Regions from separate parts of the Enterobacter quasiroggenkampii genome, predicted to be linked through region 1. Evidence: riboswitches for the same ligand, from Rfam matches in the RefSeq annotation. Region 1 holds a riboswitch; each other region holds the start of a gene.

Evidence for each region. Region 1 has a riboswitch for thiamine pyrophosphate ahead of thiC (phosphomethylpyrimidine synthase ThiC). Riboswitches for the same ligand answer to the same signal wherever they lie in the genome.
Region 2: another riboswitch for thiamine pyrophosphate. It lies ahead of thiB (thiamine ABC transporter substrate binding subunit); the one in region 1 lies ahead of thiC (phosphomethylpyrimidine synthase ThiC).
Region 3: another riboswitch for thiamine pyrophosphate. It lies ahead of thiM (hydroxyethylthiazole kinase); the one in region 1 lies ahead of thiC (phosphomethylpyrimidine synthase ThiC).

What each region holds. Positions count from the first base shown of each region.
Region 1 covers NZ_CP143745.1:824,106-828,757, reverse strand. The annotation lists gene hemE (uroporphyrinogen decarboxylase) at 1-86, opposite strand, end outside; gene nudC (NAD(+) diphosphatase) at 125-898, opposite strand; gene V1572_RS03960 (Rsd/AlgQ family anti-sigma factor) at 994-1,479, shown strand; TPP riboswitch at 1,534-1,642, shown strand; gene thiC (phosphomethylpyrimidine synthase ThiC) at 1,723-3,618, shown strand; gene thiE (thiamine phosphate synthase) at 3,618-4,253, shown strand; gene V1572_RS03945 (HesA/MoeB/ThiF family protein) at 4,246-4,652, shown strand, end outside.
Region 2 covers NZ_CP143745.1:1,341,089-1,345,740, reverse strand. The annotation lists gene V1572_RS06415 (sugar efflux transporter) at 1-275, opposite strand, end outside; gene sgrT (glucose uptake inhibitor SgrT) at 396-548, opposite strand; gene sgrR (HTH-type transcriptional regulator SgrR) at 637-2,292, shown strand; TPP riboswitch at 2,329-2,429, shown strand; gene thiB (thiamine ABC transporter substrate binding subunit) at 2,461-3,444, shown strand; gene thiP (thiamine/thiamine pyrophosphate ABC transporter permease ThiP) at 3,420-4,652, shown strand, end outside.
Region 3 covers NZ_CP143745.1:3,708,570-3,713,221, reverse strand. The annotation lists gene V1572_RS17770 (DUF1493 family protein) at 1-274, opposite strand, end outside; gene V1572_RS17765 (STM2901 family protein) at 268-717, opposite strand; TPP riboswitch at 1,136-1,232, shown strand; gene thiM (hydroxyethylthiazole kinase) at 1,268-2,038, shown strand; gene thiD (bifunctional hydroxymethylpyrimidine kinase/phosphomethylpyrimidine kinase) at 2,035-2,835, shown strand; gene V1572_RS17750 (GntR family transcriptional regulator) at 2,878-3,624, shown strand; gene V1572_RS17745 (PfkB family carbohydrate kinase) at 3,598-4,551, opposite strand; gene V1572_RS17740 (ADP-ribosylglycohydrolase family protein) at 4,548-4,652, opposite strand, start outside.

The sequences.
Region 1 (4,652 bases):
GCCTGGCGCATCATCCACACCGGGGTGACATCAACGGGCTGTCGCAGCAGCGCACGCAGATAACGATCGTTCTTCAGTTCGGTCATTTTTGCAGTTCCTTAAGCGTCATGGCCTCAGTGTAACACTACTCATACTCGGCCCGACACATCGCTACGGTATCTTCTATCAGCCGGCGCGCCACGGTGCCCGGCGGTGGTAACAGCGGTAAATCGTCGTAGCGATACCAGTTCGCGTCCAGCAGCTCTTTCTGATCGATAACGATCTCGCCGCTGTCGTATTCGGCCATAAAGGCCGTCATCAGCGACTGCGGGAACGGCCACGGCTGGGAGGTGACGTAGCGCAGGTTCTTCACTTTGATCCCGCTCTCCTCCATCACCTCGCGCGCCACCGCCTGCTCCAGCGTTTCGCCCACCTCGACGAAGCCGGCCAGCACGGTGTGAACGCCGTTGCGATGGCGGGTATGTTGCGCCAGCAGGATGGAATCCTCCCGGCGGATAGCGACGATAATGCACGGCGCAATCTGCGGATAGTAGCGTTCGCGGCAGTGGCTGCAGAGCATCGCCCATTCGGTTTTGCTCGGACGCATGGTATGACCGCAGTAGCCGCAGTATTTGTGCGAGCGATAAAACTCCGCCAGCTGCACGCCGCGCCCCGCCAACTGGAACAGGCCCACGTCCAGATCCAACACCTGGCGAACGGATCCCATATCCTGACGACGCGCTTGCTGGATCAACCACACGGGCTCACCCTGCCACTCGCCGATCTTTAGCGCTGGCTGGCCCACGAGATCGAACGTTTCCGCCGCACCGTAGGGCAGTTCTCCACCGGGCAACCATAATTTTTGTTCGTGGCTGACGATCCACCAACCCAGATCTGATTTTTCAATAATACGATCCATATCTATTGCACTACCTTCGCTTCACTGACATGTTGTTAGCATTGTGGTTACATTCTGGATAAGCAGATTCAATCCTACACTTTGCGGAGTCGACCATGTTAAACCAGCTAGAAAGCCTGACTGAGCGCGTTAGAGGAAGTAACAAACTGGTGGATCGCTGGCTTCATGTGCGCAAGCATCTACTCGTGGCTTATTACAATCTGGTCGGCATTAAGCCTGGCAAAGAATCGTTTATGCGGCTGAACGAAAAAGCGCTGGATGATTTTTGTCAGGGCCTGGTCGACTATCTGTCTGACGGCCATTTCAATATTTATGAACGCATTATCCGCGAAATGGAAGGGACAACGCCGTATTTAGCGGCCAGCAAACTCTATCCGCTGCTGGAGGCCAACACCCAGCAGATCATGGATTACTATGATTCCACGCTCGAGAATGCCATCGATCACGATAACTACCTTGAGTTTCAGCGGGCATTATCCGACCTCGGTGAAGCGCTGGAGGAGCGATTCACGCTGGAAGATAGACTGATTAGCCTCGTCCTGGATGCCAGTCCCGAAGATAACGTCGCGCGCCCGGCTTGAGTTCTTAATCGTTAACGAGTAATTTACAACCATTCGCCCCTCTCACGAGGGGGATTTTTCTTGTCGGAGTGCCCAGAGCGAAAGCCGGGCTGAGACCGTTAATTCGGGATCCGCGGAACCTGATCAGGTTAATACCTGCGAAGGGAACAAGAGTCACACTGCTGTTGTATCGCCCCCCCGGGCGATCCTCTCTTGCTTCATCCGTCGTCTGACAAGCCATGTCCTTCACTTTTGGAATGAGCTATGTCTACTGCAAAACTGACCCGCCGCGAACAGCGCGCACAGGCCCAACACTTCATCGACACCCTGGAAGGCACCGCTTTCCCGAACTCGAAACGCATCTATATTTCCGGCTCGCAGGCCGATATCCGCGTCCCGATGCGCGAAATCCAGCTCAGCCCGACGCTTATCGGCGGCAGCAAAGAGAATCCGCAGTATGAAGACAACGAAGCCGTACCGGTGTATGACACCTCCGGCCCGTACGGCGATCCCTCTGTTACGATCAACGTTCAGCAGGGTCTGGCAAAGCTGCGCCAGCCGTGGATAGAGGCGCGTAACGACTGCGAAGAACTCAGCGTACGCAGTTCTGCGTACACCAAAGAACGCCTGGCCGACGACGGTCTGGACGCGCTGCGCTTTACCGGCCTGCTGACGCCAAAACGTGCCAAAGCGGGCAAATGCGTGACCCAGCTGCACTACGCCCGCCAGGGGATCGTCACGCCGGAGATGGAGTTCATCGCCATCCGCGAGAACATGGGCCGCGAGCGTATCCGCAGCGAAGTGCTGCGCTACCAGCATCCGGGAGAGGGCTTTGGCGCGCGCCTGCCGGAGAACATCACGCCGGAATTTGTGCGTGACGAAGTGGCCGCCGGCCGCGCGATTATCCCCGCCAACATTAACCACCCGGAATCCGAGCCTATGATTATTGGCCGCAACTTCCTGGTGAAGGTTAACGCTAACATCGGTAACTCGGCCGTCACCTCCTCCATCGAAGAAGAGGTGGAAAAGCTGGTCTGGTCAACGCGCTGGGGCGCGGACACGGTAATGGATCTCTCCACCGGCCGCTATATTCACGAAACCCGCGAGTGGATCCTGCGTAACAGCCCGGTTCCGATTGGCACCGTCCCGATTTATCAGGCGCTGGAGAAGGTCAACGGCATTGCCGAAGATCTGACCTGGGAAGCGTTCCGCGACACGTTGCTGGAGCAGGCCGAGCAGGGCGTCGACTACTTCACCATTCACGCGGGCGTGCTGCTGCGCTACGTGCCGATGACCGCGAAGCGTCTGACCGGTATCGTCTCGCGCGGCGGTTCGATCATGGCGAAGTGGTGCCTCTCCCATCACCAGGAGAACTTCCTCTACGAACACTTCCGCGAGATCTGCGAAATCTGCGCCGCTTATGACGTCTCGCTGTCGCTGGGCGACGGCCTGCGCCCGGGCTCCATCCGTGACGCCAACGACGAAGCGCAGTTTGCCGAGCTGCACACGCTGGGCGAACTGACCAAAATCGCCTGGGAGTATGACGTGCAGGTGATGATTGAAGGCCCGGGACACGTGCCGATGCAGATGATCCGCCGCAACATGACCGAGGAGCTGGAGCACTGCCACGAAGCGCCGTTCTATACCCTGGGGCCGTTGACCACCGATATTGCGCCGGGCTACGACCACTTCACGTCAGGCATTGGCGCGGCGATGATCGGCTGGTTCGGCTGCGCCATGCTCTGCTACGTGACGCCGAAAGAGCACCTCGGCCTGCCAAACAAAGAGGACGTGAAGCAGGGGCTGATTACCTACAAAATTGCCGCCCACGCGGCGGATCTGGCCAAAGGCCACCCGGGCGCGCAAATCCGCGATAACGCCATGTCGAAGGCGCGCTTTGAATTCCGCTGGGAAGATCAGTTCAACCTGGCGCTGGACCCGTTCACCGCCCGCGCCTACCACGACGAAACCCTGCCGCAGGAATCGGGCAAAGTCGCGCACTTCTGCTCCATGTGCGGACCAAAATTCTGCTCGATGAAAATCAGCCAGGAAGTGCGCGACTACGCCGCCACGCAAACCATTGAAGTGGGTATGGCGGACATGTCTGAAACCTTCCGCGCCAAAGGCGGCGAAATCTACCTCAAAAAAGAGGAGGCGTAATGTACCAGCCCGATTTCCCACCCGTCCCCTACCGTTTAGGGCTCTATCCGGTGGTGGACAGCGTGGCGTGGTTAGCGCGACTGCTGGAGGCAGGCGTTCGCACCCTCCAGCTGCGCATCAAGGATAAGCGCGATGACGAGGTGGAAGCCGATGTGGTTGCCGCCATTGCGCTGGGGCGTCGGTATAACGCCCGGCTGTTTATCAACGACTACTGGCGGCTGGCCGTTAAGCACCGGGCGTACGGCGTGCATCTGGGTCAGGAGGACCTGGAAACAACGGATCTGAGCGCAATCCGTGAAGCCGGGCTGCGTCTTGGCGTGTCAACGCACGATGACATGGAGATCGACGTGGCCCTGGCGGCCCGTCCCTCTTACATCGCACTCGGTCACGTCTTCCCGACGCAAACCAAGCAGATGCCCTCCGCACCGCAGGGTCTGATGCAGCTGGCGAGTCACGTTAAACGCCTTGCCGATTACCCCACCGTCGCCATCGGCGGAATCAGCCTTGAACGTGCCCCGGCGGTGCTGGAGACCGACGTCGGCAGCATCGCCGTCGTCAGCGCCATCACCCAGGCCGCAGACTGGCGGTCCGCCACCGAACAGCTTTTACAGCTGGCAGGAGCAGGCGATGAATGATCGCGACTTTATGCGCTACAGCCGTCAGATCCTGCTGGAGGATATCGCCATCGACGGCCAGCAAAAACTGCTCGCCAGCCGGGTGCTGATTGTTGGCCTGGGAGGATTAGGCGCACCCGCCGCGCTCTATCTGACAGGTGCGGGCATCGGCACGCTGGTGCTGGCCGACGACGATGAGGTCCACCTCAGCAATCTGCAGCGGCAAATCCTCTTTACTACCGACGATATCAACCAGCCGAAAGCGAAAATCACCCGGCAGCGGCTGAACCAGCTTAACCCGGATATCGAGCTGATTGCCTTACAGGAGCGTCTTAGCGGTGAAAGCCTGCACCGTGAAGTCGCCCTTGCCGACGTGGTGCTGGACTGTACCGACAACATGGCGACGCGCCAGGCGATCAA
Region 2 (4,652 bases), 520 kb from region 1:
CCCACGGCCATGGCGCAGCAAAAGAGGATCAGCTTGCGGCGATCGCCCTGGCTGTCCGATCGTTTCGCCAGCGCGAGGCTGACCAGGATCCCGGCAATCGCGTTAACGGTATAAAACAGCCCTACCCAAAACGGCTGCGCCCCCACCTCGCGGCTGAGAAACAGGCTCAGCGTCGGCGCCTGCAGCGCCCCCGCCACGCCCATCATAAAGGCCACCAGCATAAAAGCGACATACACGCCGTTCAGGCGTCGCCCCATCGTCATCAACCACAGCATGCGCAAGTCCTTGTGAAAGCGAATCGAAATTGGGTGAAAGAATAAACGAAAAAAGCCAGCAAAAACATTTTGCTGGCGGGTGATAAGCACCAATACTCAGTCACACATGATCGAGGCGAGTCAGCGAGAAGAGGCCGGTTTCGTAACGTCCCACTGCATCAGTTCTTCTAACATTTTCAGCCGTTGCTCTGCACACTGGCGGGCCAGCCAGGACGATCCTTTTGTCGCTGAAAAGTACTGCTGATAAAACTGACGTGCGGTAGACCTCTTCATCATTTACCTCCTCGCTTCATCGGGAAGCATTATTGGCCTAATATAGGGATTAATAAATTGCTGGTTTTTTGTCAGGAGTTCCCCTTTTATGCCTTCCGGTCGTCTGCAGCAACAATTTATCCGCCTCTGGCAGTGCTGCGAGGGGCAATCGCAGGAAACGACGCTCAACGAGCTGGCCGACCTGCTTAGCTGTTCCCGCCGTCATATGCGTACGTTGCTCAATACCATGCAGCAGCAGGGCTGGTTAAGCTGGGAAGCGGAAGCGGGACGCGGGAAACGCTCGCGACTGACCTTTCTCTACACCGGGCTTGCATTGCAGCAGCAGCGTGCAGAAGACCTGCTCGAGCAGGACCGCATCGATCAGCTGGTCCAACTGGTGGGCGACAAAGCCGCCGTGCGCCAGATGCTGGTTTCCCATCTCGGACGCAGTTTTCGTCAGGGCCGACACATTTTGCGGGTGCTCTACTATCGGCCAATGAAAAATCTGTTGCCCGGCACGGCGTTACGCCGCTCAGAAACCCATATGGCCCGGCAAATCTTCAGCGGCCTGACGCGGATAAATGAGGAAAACGGGGAACTGGAGGCGGATATCGCGCACCACTGGCAGCAGCTTTCCCCGCGCCACTGGCGCTTTTTCTTACGCCCTGGCATCCACTTTCACCACGGTCGCGAGCTGGAGATGCACGACGTCATCGCCTCTCTGGAACGCGCCCGCAGGCTGCCGCTCTACTCGCATATTTCGCGCATCCACTCCCCTACGGCCTGGACGCTGGATATTGAGCTGTCGCAGCAGGACAAGTGGCTTCCCTGGCTGCTGGGCTATGTACCGTCGATGATTTTGCCCGGCGAGTGGGAATCGATGAACAATTTTGCCAGCCTGCCAATTGGCACCGGCCCCTACGCCGTGTCCCGCAATAACAGCAATCAGCTGAAAATCCGCGCGTTCGATGACTACTTTGGCTATCGGGCGCTGATCGACGAAGTGAACGTGTGGGTATTGCCGGATCTCAATGAAGACCTGAGCTGCGGGCTGACGCTGGAAGGCCCCACCACGGGAGAAAAGGCCGTGGAGAGCCGCCTGGAGGAGGGATGCTACTATCTTCTCTTTGACCGCCGCACCCACCGCGGAGCAAACCAGGACGTCCGGAAGTGGATCAGCCACGTGTTGTCCCCTTCCAATCTGATCTACCATGCGGAAGCGCAGTACCAGACATACTGGTTCCCGGCGTACGGCCTGCTTCCGCGCTGGCACCACGCCCGCCCGTCGCACTGCGACAAACCCGCAGGGCTGGAGTCCATCACCCTGACCTACTACCGCGAGCATGTTGAGCATCGTTTTATCGCGAGGATCATGACCCGCCTGCTGGCAGCCGAGGGGGTCAGGCTGGACATCAGGGAAGTGGACTATGACGAATGGCATCAGGGGGAAATCGCCAGTGATATCTGGCTCAACAGCGCTAATTTTACCCTGCCGCTCGATTTTTCCCTTTTCTCGCATTTGTATGAAGTCCCGCTGATCCAGCACTGCATCGACCGTGACTGGCAGCAGGATGCCGCCCTGTGGCATGCGGGCGAGATGAATCTTGCCGTGTGGTGCCAGCAGCTGCTGGCCGAGCAGGCGATCGTCCCGTTGATCCACCACTGGCTGATGATTCAGGGCCAGCGCAGCATGCGTGGCCTGCGGATGAACACCCTGGGCTGGTTTGATTTCAAATCCGCCTGGTTTGCGCCCCCGGAGCCATAACGCTTTCGTAATATTCACCAAATCATTACAATAGCGCCGTTCTCAACGGGGTGCTGCATCACAGATGTGCGCTGAGATAATACCCGTCGAACCTGATCCGGATAACGCCGGCGAAGGGATTTGAGGCTGTCGCTCAAAATCCTTTGCCACTCAACCCTGAGGTGCAAAGTGTTAAAAAAAGTTCTCCCCCTGCTGGCGCTGTTCGCGCTGCCCGTTTTAGCCAAACCCGTCCTGACGGTCTACACCTACGACTCTTTCTCTGCCGACTGGGGCCCTGGCCCGGTTGTCAAAAAAGCCTTTGAAGCTGACTGCAACTGCGAGCTGAAGTTCGTGGCGCTGGAAGATGGCGTTTCACTGCTCAACCGTCTGCGCATGGAAGGGAAAAACAGCAAGGCTGACGTGGTGCTTGGTCTGGATAACAACCTGCTGGAAGCCGCCTCGCAGACCAAACTGTTTGCCAAAAGCGGCGTCGCAGCAGAGGCCGTTAACGTGCCTGGCGGCTGGAAGAACGACACCTTTGTGCCGTTCGACTACGGCTACTTTGCTTTTGTTTACGACAAAAACAAGCTGAAAAACCCGCCGAAGAGCCTGAAAGAGCTGGTGGAAAGCGACCAGAAGTGGCGCGTGATTTATGAAGATCCGCGGACCAGCACGCCAGGCCTGGGTCTGCTGCTGTGGATGCAGAAAGTCTACGGCGATAAGGCGCCGGAAGCGTGGCAGAAGCTGGCTGCCAAAACCGTGACCGTGACCAAAGGCTGGAGCGAAGCCTATGGCCTGTTCCTGAAAGGTGAAAGCGACCTGGTGCTGAGCTACACCACCTCCCCGGCTTACCACATTATCGCCGAGAAGAAAGATAACTATGCTGCCGCAGATTTTGCGGAAGGGCACTATCTGCAGGTGGAAGTGGCCGCGCGTACCGCTGCCAGCAAGCAGCCGGAGTTGGCCGAGAAGTTCCTGAAGTTTATGGTTTCGCCGGCATTCCAGAATGCCATTCCCGCAGGCAACTGGATGTATCCGGTCACCAGCGTTGCACTGCCTGCAGGTTTTGAACAGTTGACCAAACCGAAAACCTCGCTGGAGTTTACGCCGCAGCAGGTCGCCGCGCAGCGTGCCGCATGGGTAAGTGAATGGCAACGCGCCGTCAGCCGCTAATTCCCGGCTGGTTGCTTCCCGGGCTGCTCGCCGCCGTCGTAATGGTGGCAGTCAGCCTGGGGGCTTTTCTTGCGCTGTGGTTTAACGCGCCGGAGAGCGACCTGCTCGCTCTCTGGCACGACAGCTACCTCTGGCACGTCATTCGGTTCTCTTTCTGGCAGGCGTTTCTTTCTGCCCTGATGTCGGTGCTCCCGGCGATTTTTCTTGCACGCGCGCTGTATCGGCGGCGTTTCCCCGGCAGGCAGGCTCTGCTGCGCCTGTGCGCCATGACGCTGATCCTGCCCGTGCTGGTGGCGGTATTTGGCATTCTGAGCGTTTACGGTCGCCAGGGGTGGCTGGCTTCGCTGTTCGGCCAGCTTGGTCTGGAATGGTCATTCTCGCCTTACGGACTGCAGGGCATCCTGCTGGCACACGTCTTTTTCAATATGCCGATGGCAACGCGCCTCTTTTTGCAAGCGCTGGAGAACATTCCCGGCGAACAGCGCCAGATTGCCGCCCAGCTCGGCATGCGCGGCGCGTCGTTCTTCCGCTTTGTCGAATGGCCGTGGCTGCGCCGCCAGCTCCCGCCCGTAGCGGCATTAATCTTCATGCTCTGCTTTGCCAGCTTTGCCACCGTGCTGTCACTTGGCGGCGGGCCGCAGGCCACCACCATTGAGCTGGCGATTTACCAGGCGCTGAGTTACGACTACGATCCCGGTCGCGCCGCACTGCTGGCGATAGTCCAGATGGCGTGCTGCCTTGCACTGGTTCTGTTGAGCCAGCGGCTGAGTAAAGCCATTCCCGCTGGTAGTCATCAAATAACCGGCTGGCGCGATCCGCAGGACAGCCTGCACAGCCGCGTCAGTGATGTTATCCTGATCGCGCTGGCGCTCCTGCTGCTGTTGCCGCCGCTGCTGGCCGTTATCGTTGACGGTCTAAACCTTAATCTCCTGTCCGTCCTGCAACAGCCCGTCCTCTGGCAGGCCACCTGGACCTCGCTGCGTATCGCGCTGGCTGCCGGATTACTGTGCGTCATCCTGACCATGATGCTGTTGTGGAGCAGCCGTGAGCTTTACGCCCGCCAGGCGCAAAAAGCCGGACAAATGCTGGAGCTGACGGGCATGCTGATTCTGGCGATGCCGGGGATTGTACTGGCAACGGGCTTCTTTTTACTGTTCAACAGCACCCTCGGCCTGCCGGAAAGCGCCGACGGCATCGTGATCTTTACC
Region 3 (4,652 bases), 1.8 Mb from region 1:
TAAGAGGTTTTGAGATTTGCTTTACTGGTTTATCAGTAAACCATCTTCTAAAGAACCACGTTCTAAACCACGGATAATATTTCTGATAATTCATTGCTGACATGTCAATATTAAAAAAACTGTCGTATTTATTAATGCAATAAATTAAATCATCATCGTCTGCATAATCTTGAAGAATATCATCAAGCTCTAACGGTATCAGCTTTCCTGTGAATGTACCTGACACAGGTAACTCTTTACGGAATAGCTCTAAAACTTCCTGATCTGTTACCATATGCGATCTTTCTCGTGTGCGATTGTGTTGTAGTCACGAACGGTTTTATAAACGATTTGACTAATATCGCTCGCTACTATAGCCCAACCAACAACAGGTAATCCACGCCCTACAAAAGCGCCCAGGTTAGTAACATATTTAGGCCTAAGTGTTGTTATGCTCGCTTCTGTAAGGGTTGGAAGTCTTACAGGTAATTCAGTGTTAAGAAGTTGGCGAAGGTATTTTGATGCTATTGACGTACCCGCTGTGGTTCCGTAAGGTTTACCTCTTGTTTTTAATAATGGCAGACCCAGAATAATACAGCTCATTAATATAACATCTTTAATTCCGCCAAATTGATCGTTAACTCTATCCAGTAAAATCCAAAAAAATAACTCTCCTGCAGTGATATTGCATACGCCACGATAGAAATATGTTCCATTTAATTCTTCTACTGTATCCATCAGTAACCCTTTAGTTTCAGGTAACATGTTGATTAATCGTACTGCGTGCAAGTACAAAGGGGAAGCTGTTTTTATGAAAAAGAACTTAAAATCAAAGTGCTGTTGGCTAAATGATAAAAGTTATGTGTGCAGGCTATACATTGAGACAGTCGCATACCAGTGAGTTATATAAGGGAAAGAGAAGGAAATTCATTAGCTACTGCTCAATACCATCTCTTACAATGTTAATTATTTTCTTATCTGTGAAGGACCTTTTAGTTGTTTAACTAAAAAGACAGTGAGTAATAGAATGTCGTTGTTCTTTCTGAGCACTCGAAGTCTTTCGCTCCTGCCTTGCGTGAAGAATCATTATCCGAAAGAGTGGGCTTGCTTGAGCCAGCAACTTCCCCTAATCTGGCAAAAAGTAAGCTAATGCTTACCAAATGACTCGGGGTGCCCTTCTTTGTGAAGGCTGAGAAATACCCGTATTACCTGATCTGGATAATGCCAGCGTAGGGAAGTCAGATGCCTTCCCGGTCATCGCTTCTTCACGCAAGGCAGGAGCGAACCCATGCAGCCTGACCTGCTCGATTTACACGTTTTACATCACTTCCGCACCCGTTCTCCGCTGACCCATTGTATGACCAATGACGTCGTACAGACCTTTACGGCCAACGTTTTGCTGGCGCTTGGCGCATCCCCGGCGATGGTGATCGAGGCCGAAGAGGCCGAGCAGTTTGCCGCGATAGCCGATGCGCTGCTGGTTAACGTTGGCACGCTGACCGCGCCGCGCGCCCAGTCGATGCGTCGGGCAATTGAAAGCGCGGTGGCGGCAGGCAAGCCCTGGACGCTGGACCCGGTTGCCGTGGGCGCCCTGGCGTTCCGCACCCGCTTTTGCCATCAAATTCTTGCCCTGAAACCGGCGGCCATTCGCGGCAATGCCTCCGAAATCCTTGCTCTTGCCGGGATGAGCGCCGGCGGGCGCGGCGTCGATACGACCGATACCGCCGCCAGCGCGGTGCCTGCTGCCCAGGCGCTGGCCCGGCAGATCAATACGATTGTGGTGGTCACCGGCGAGGTGGACTACATCACGGACGGGCAACGTACCCGAACGGTTACCGGCGGTGACCCGCTGATGACGCGCGTGGTGGGCACCGGGTGCGCGCTTTCTGCCGTTGTGGCGGCGAGCTGCTCGCTGCCGGGTGACCGGCTGGATAACATCGCTGCCGCCTGCGGATGGATGAAACGAGCCGGAACGGTCGCCGTTGCGCAGTCGCGTGGCCCAGGCAGTTTTGCCAGCGCGTTTCTGGATGCGCTCTACACGCTGGAGGAGCAGGCATGAAGCGAATTAACGCCCTGACCATTGCCGGCACCGATCCCAGCGGCGGCGCGGGTATCCAGGCAGACCTGAAAACCTTCTCGGCCCTTGGCGCGTACGGCTGCTCGGTCATTACCGCGCTGGTGGCGCAAAACACGCGCGGCGTACAGTCGGTCTACCGTATCGAGCCGGATTTTGTTGCCGCGCAGCTGGATTCTGTGTTCAGCGACGTGCGCATCGATACCACCAAAATCGGCATGCTGGCCGAAACGGATATCGTTGAAGCGGTGGCCGAGCGGCTTAAACGCTATCAGGTGCAAAACGTGGTGCTGGATACGGTGATGCTGGCGAAAAGCGGCGATCCGCTGCTCTCCGCCTCTGCCGTGGAAACGCTGCGCAAAAAGCTGCTGCCACAGGTGGCGCTCATCACGCCCAATCTGCCGGAAGCCGCCGCGCTGTTGGGCACATCGCACGCGCAAACGGAACGCGAGATGAAAGCGCAGGGCAACGCGCTGCTGGCGATGGGCTGCGGGGCGGTGCTGATGAAGGGTGGGCATCTGGATGACGCGGAAAGCCCGGACTGGCTCTTCACCCGCGACGGCGAAGTGCGCTTTACCGCGCCACGCGTGCAGACCAAAAATACCCACGGCACGGGCTGTACGCTCTCGGCCGCGCTGGCGGCGCTGCGTCCCCGGCATGAAGGCTGGGCCGAAACGGTGCGCGAAGCGAAAGCCTGGCTCTCGGCGGCGCTGGCAAAAGCCGATACTCTGGAAGTCGGTCACGGTATTGGGCCGGTTCATCATTTTCATGCATGGTGGTAAGCCAGTATACTGGCAGGAAACACCACGCCTGAGAAAACAGAGATGGAACAAGCGCATACCCGGTTAATCGCTCAACTGAATGAACGGATCGCCGCGCCCGATAACACGCCGCTGTACCTGAAGTTTGCCGAAACGGTAAAAAATGCGGTGCGCAGCGGGGTGCTGGAGCACGGGAATATTTTGCCTGGTGAGCGCGATCTGAGCCAGTTGACCGGGGTGTCGCGCATCACCGTGCGTAAAGCGATGCAGGCGCTGGAGGAAGAGGGGGTGGTGACGCGCGCCCGTGGCTACGGGACGCAAATCAACAATATCTTCGAATATTCGCTGAAAGAGGCGCGCGGCTTCTCACAGCAGGTGGTGCTGCGCGGCCAAACGCCAAATACGCTCTGGGTTAACAAGCGGGTGGTGAAATGCCCGGAAGAGGTGGCGAACCACCTGTCGATCTCCCCGGACAGCGAGGTCTTTTTGCTCAAGCGCATTCGCTATGTGGATGACGATGCGGTGTCGATTGAAGAGTCCTGGGTCCCGGTCGGGTTAATTCCCGACCCGGATGCGATTGGTATTTCTCTCTACGACTACTTCCGCAGCCAGAATATCTTCCCGCAGCGCACCCGCTCAAGGGTGAGCGCCCGCATGCCGGACAGCGAGTTTCAGGCGCACATTAAGATGGATGAAAAAATACCGGTGCTGGTGATCAAGCAGGTCGCGCTTGACCAGCAGCACCGGCCGATTGAGTACAGCATCAGCTACTGTCGCAGCGACCTATACGTCTTTGTGTGCGAGGAGTAATTCCTTGCGCGTCGGGGCGCAATCGCCGCCGCGGTGGCTGACAACCCATGACGCCACGGCATTCCCCAGCAAAACGGCATCTGCCAGTGACCATCCCGCAGCCAGCCCGGCAAGCGTGCCGCCCGCGTGGCTGTCGCCTGCACCAATGGTATCCACAACCGTAGCCGGAAACGCCGGAACAACGCCTGAGGCGTCACCGTCATACCACGTAGCACCATCTTTATCATGGCGCACAATCAGCGCGGCGCCAAAGCGCTGCTGCCACACTTCACCCAGGTTTTCAGCCTCTACGCCCAGTCTTTCAGCCGCGAGTTCCGCTTCCTGACGATTGAGCGACACGATTGGCCTGCAGGCCATGATTCTCTCCATCAGCGCATCAGGAACATCCGCGATGCGTGGGCCGAAATCGATGAAGGCCGTCACGTCCTGTAATCCCTCCAGCCAGCCTGTCAGCAGTTCACCGCACGGTGAGGCCAACTGATAGCCGGACAAATACACCAGGCTGTTTTGCGGGACGTGAAGCGCATCCAGCCAGCGCTGCTGCCATTGGTTCTCCACGCCGCTAAAGGACATAAAGGTGCGTTCGCCGTCAGGCTCAACCAGCGCCAGGCACCAGCCGTTATCGCCCGTCTCGGCCTCCACAGCGCTGTGCAGATCCTGCTTCGCCATGGCGTTGCGGATAATATCCGCCCACACGCCGTGCCCGACGGGCAGAGCGTTTTGCGCCGTAATGCCGAGTCGCTTCAGGGCAATGGCGATATTCAGCGCGCAGCCGCCAATATTCACGCCCTGCTGCTTAAGTTCGATATCGCACCCGCGCCAGGGCAGGGCGTAGGCGTCGGCGATGACGTCAATCACCGCTGCGCCCAGCACCGTCACCGGGCGCGTGGCGTGCAGATTTTCGAGACGTTGGGCAAATGCATTCATACGCCCTCCCTTTGCTCCCTGAAGTGCAGCAGTTTCTCGCAATAATGGCCGAAGTTGAGCTGGTTGACGGCATCGAGTTCGGCTTTGAGCGCCGGGTCAAT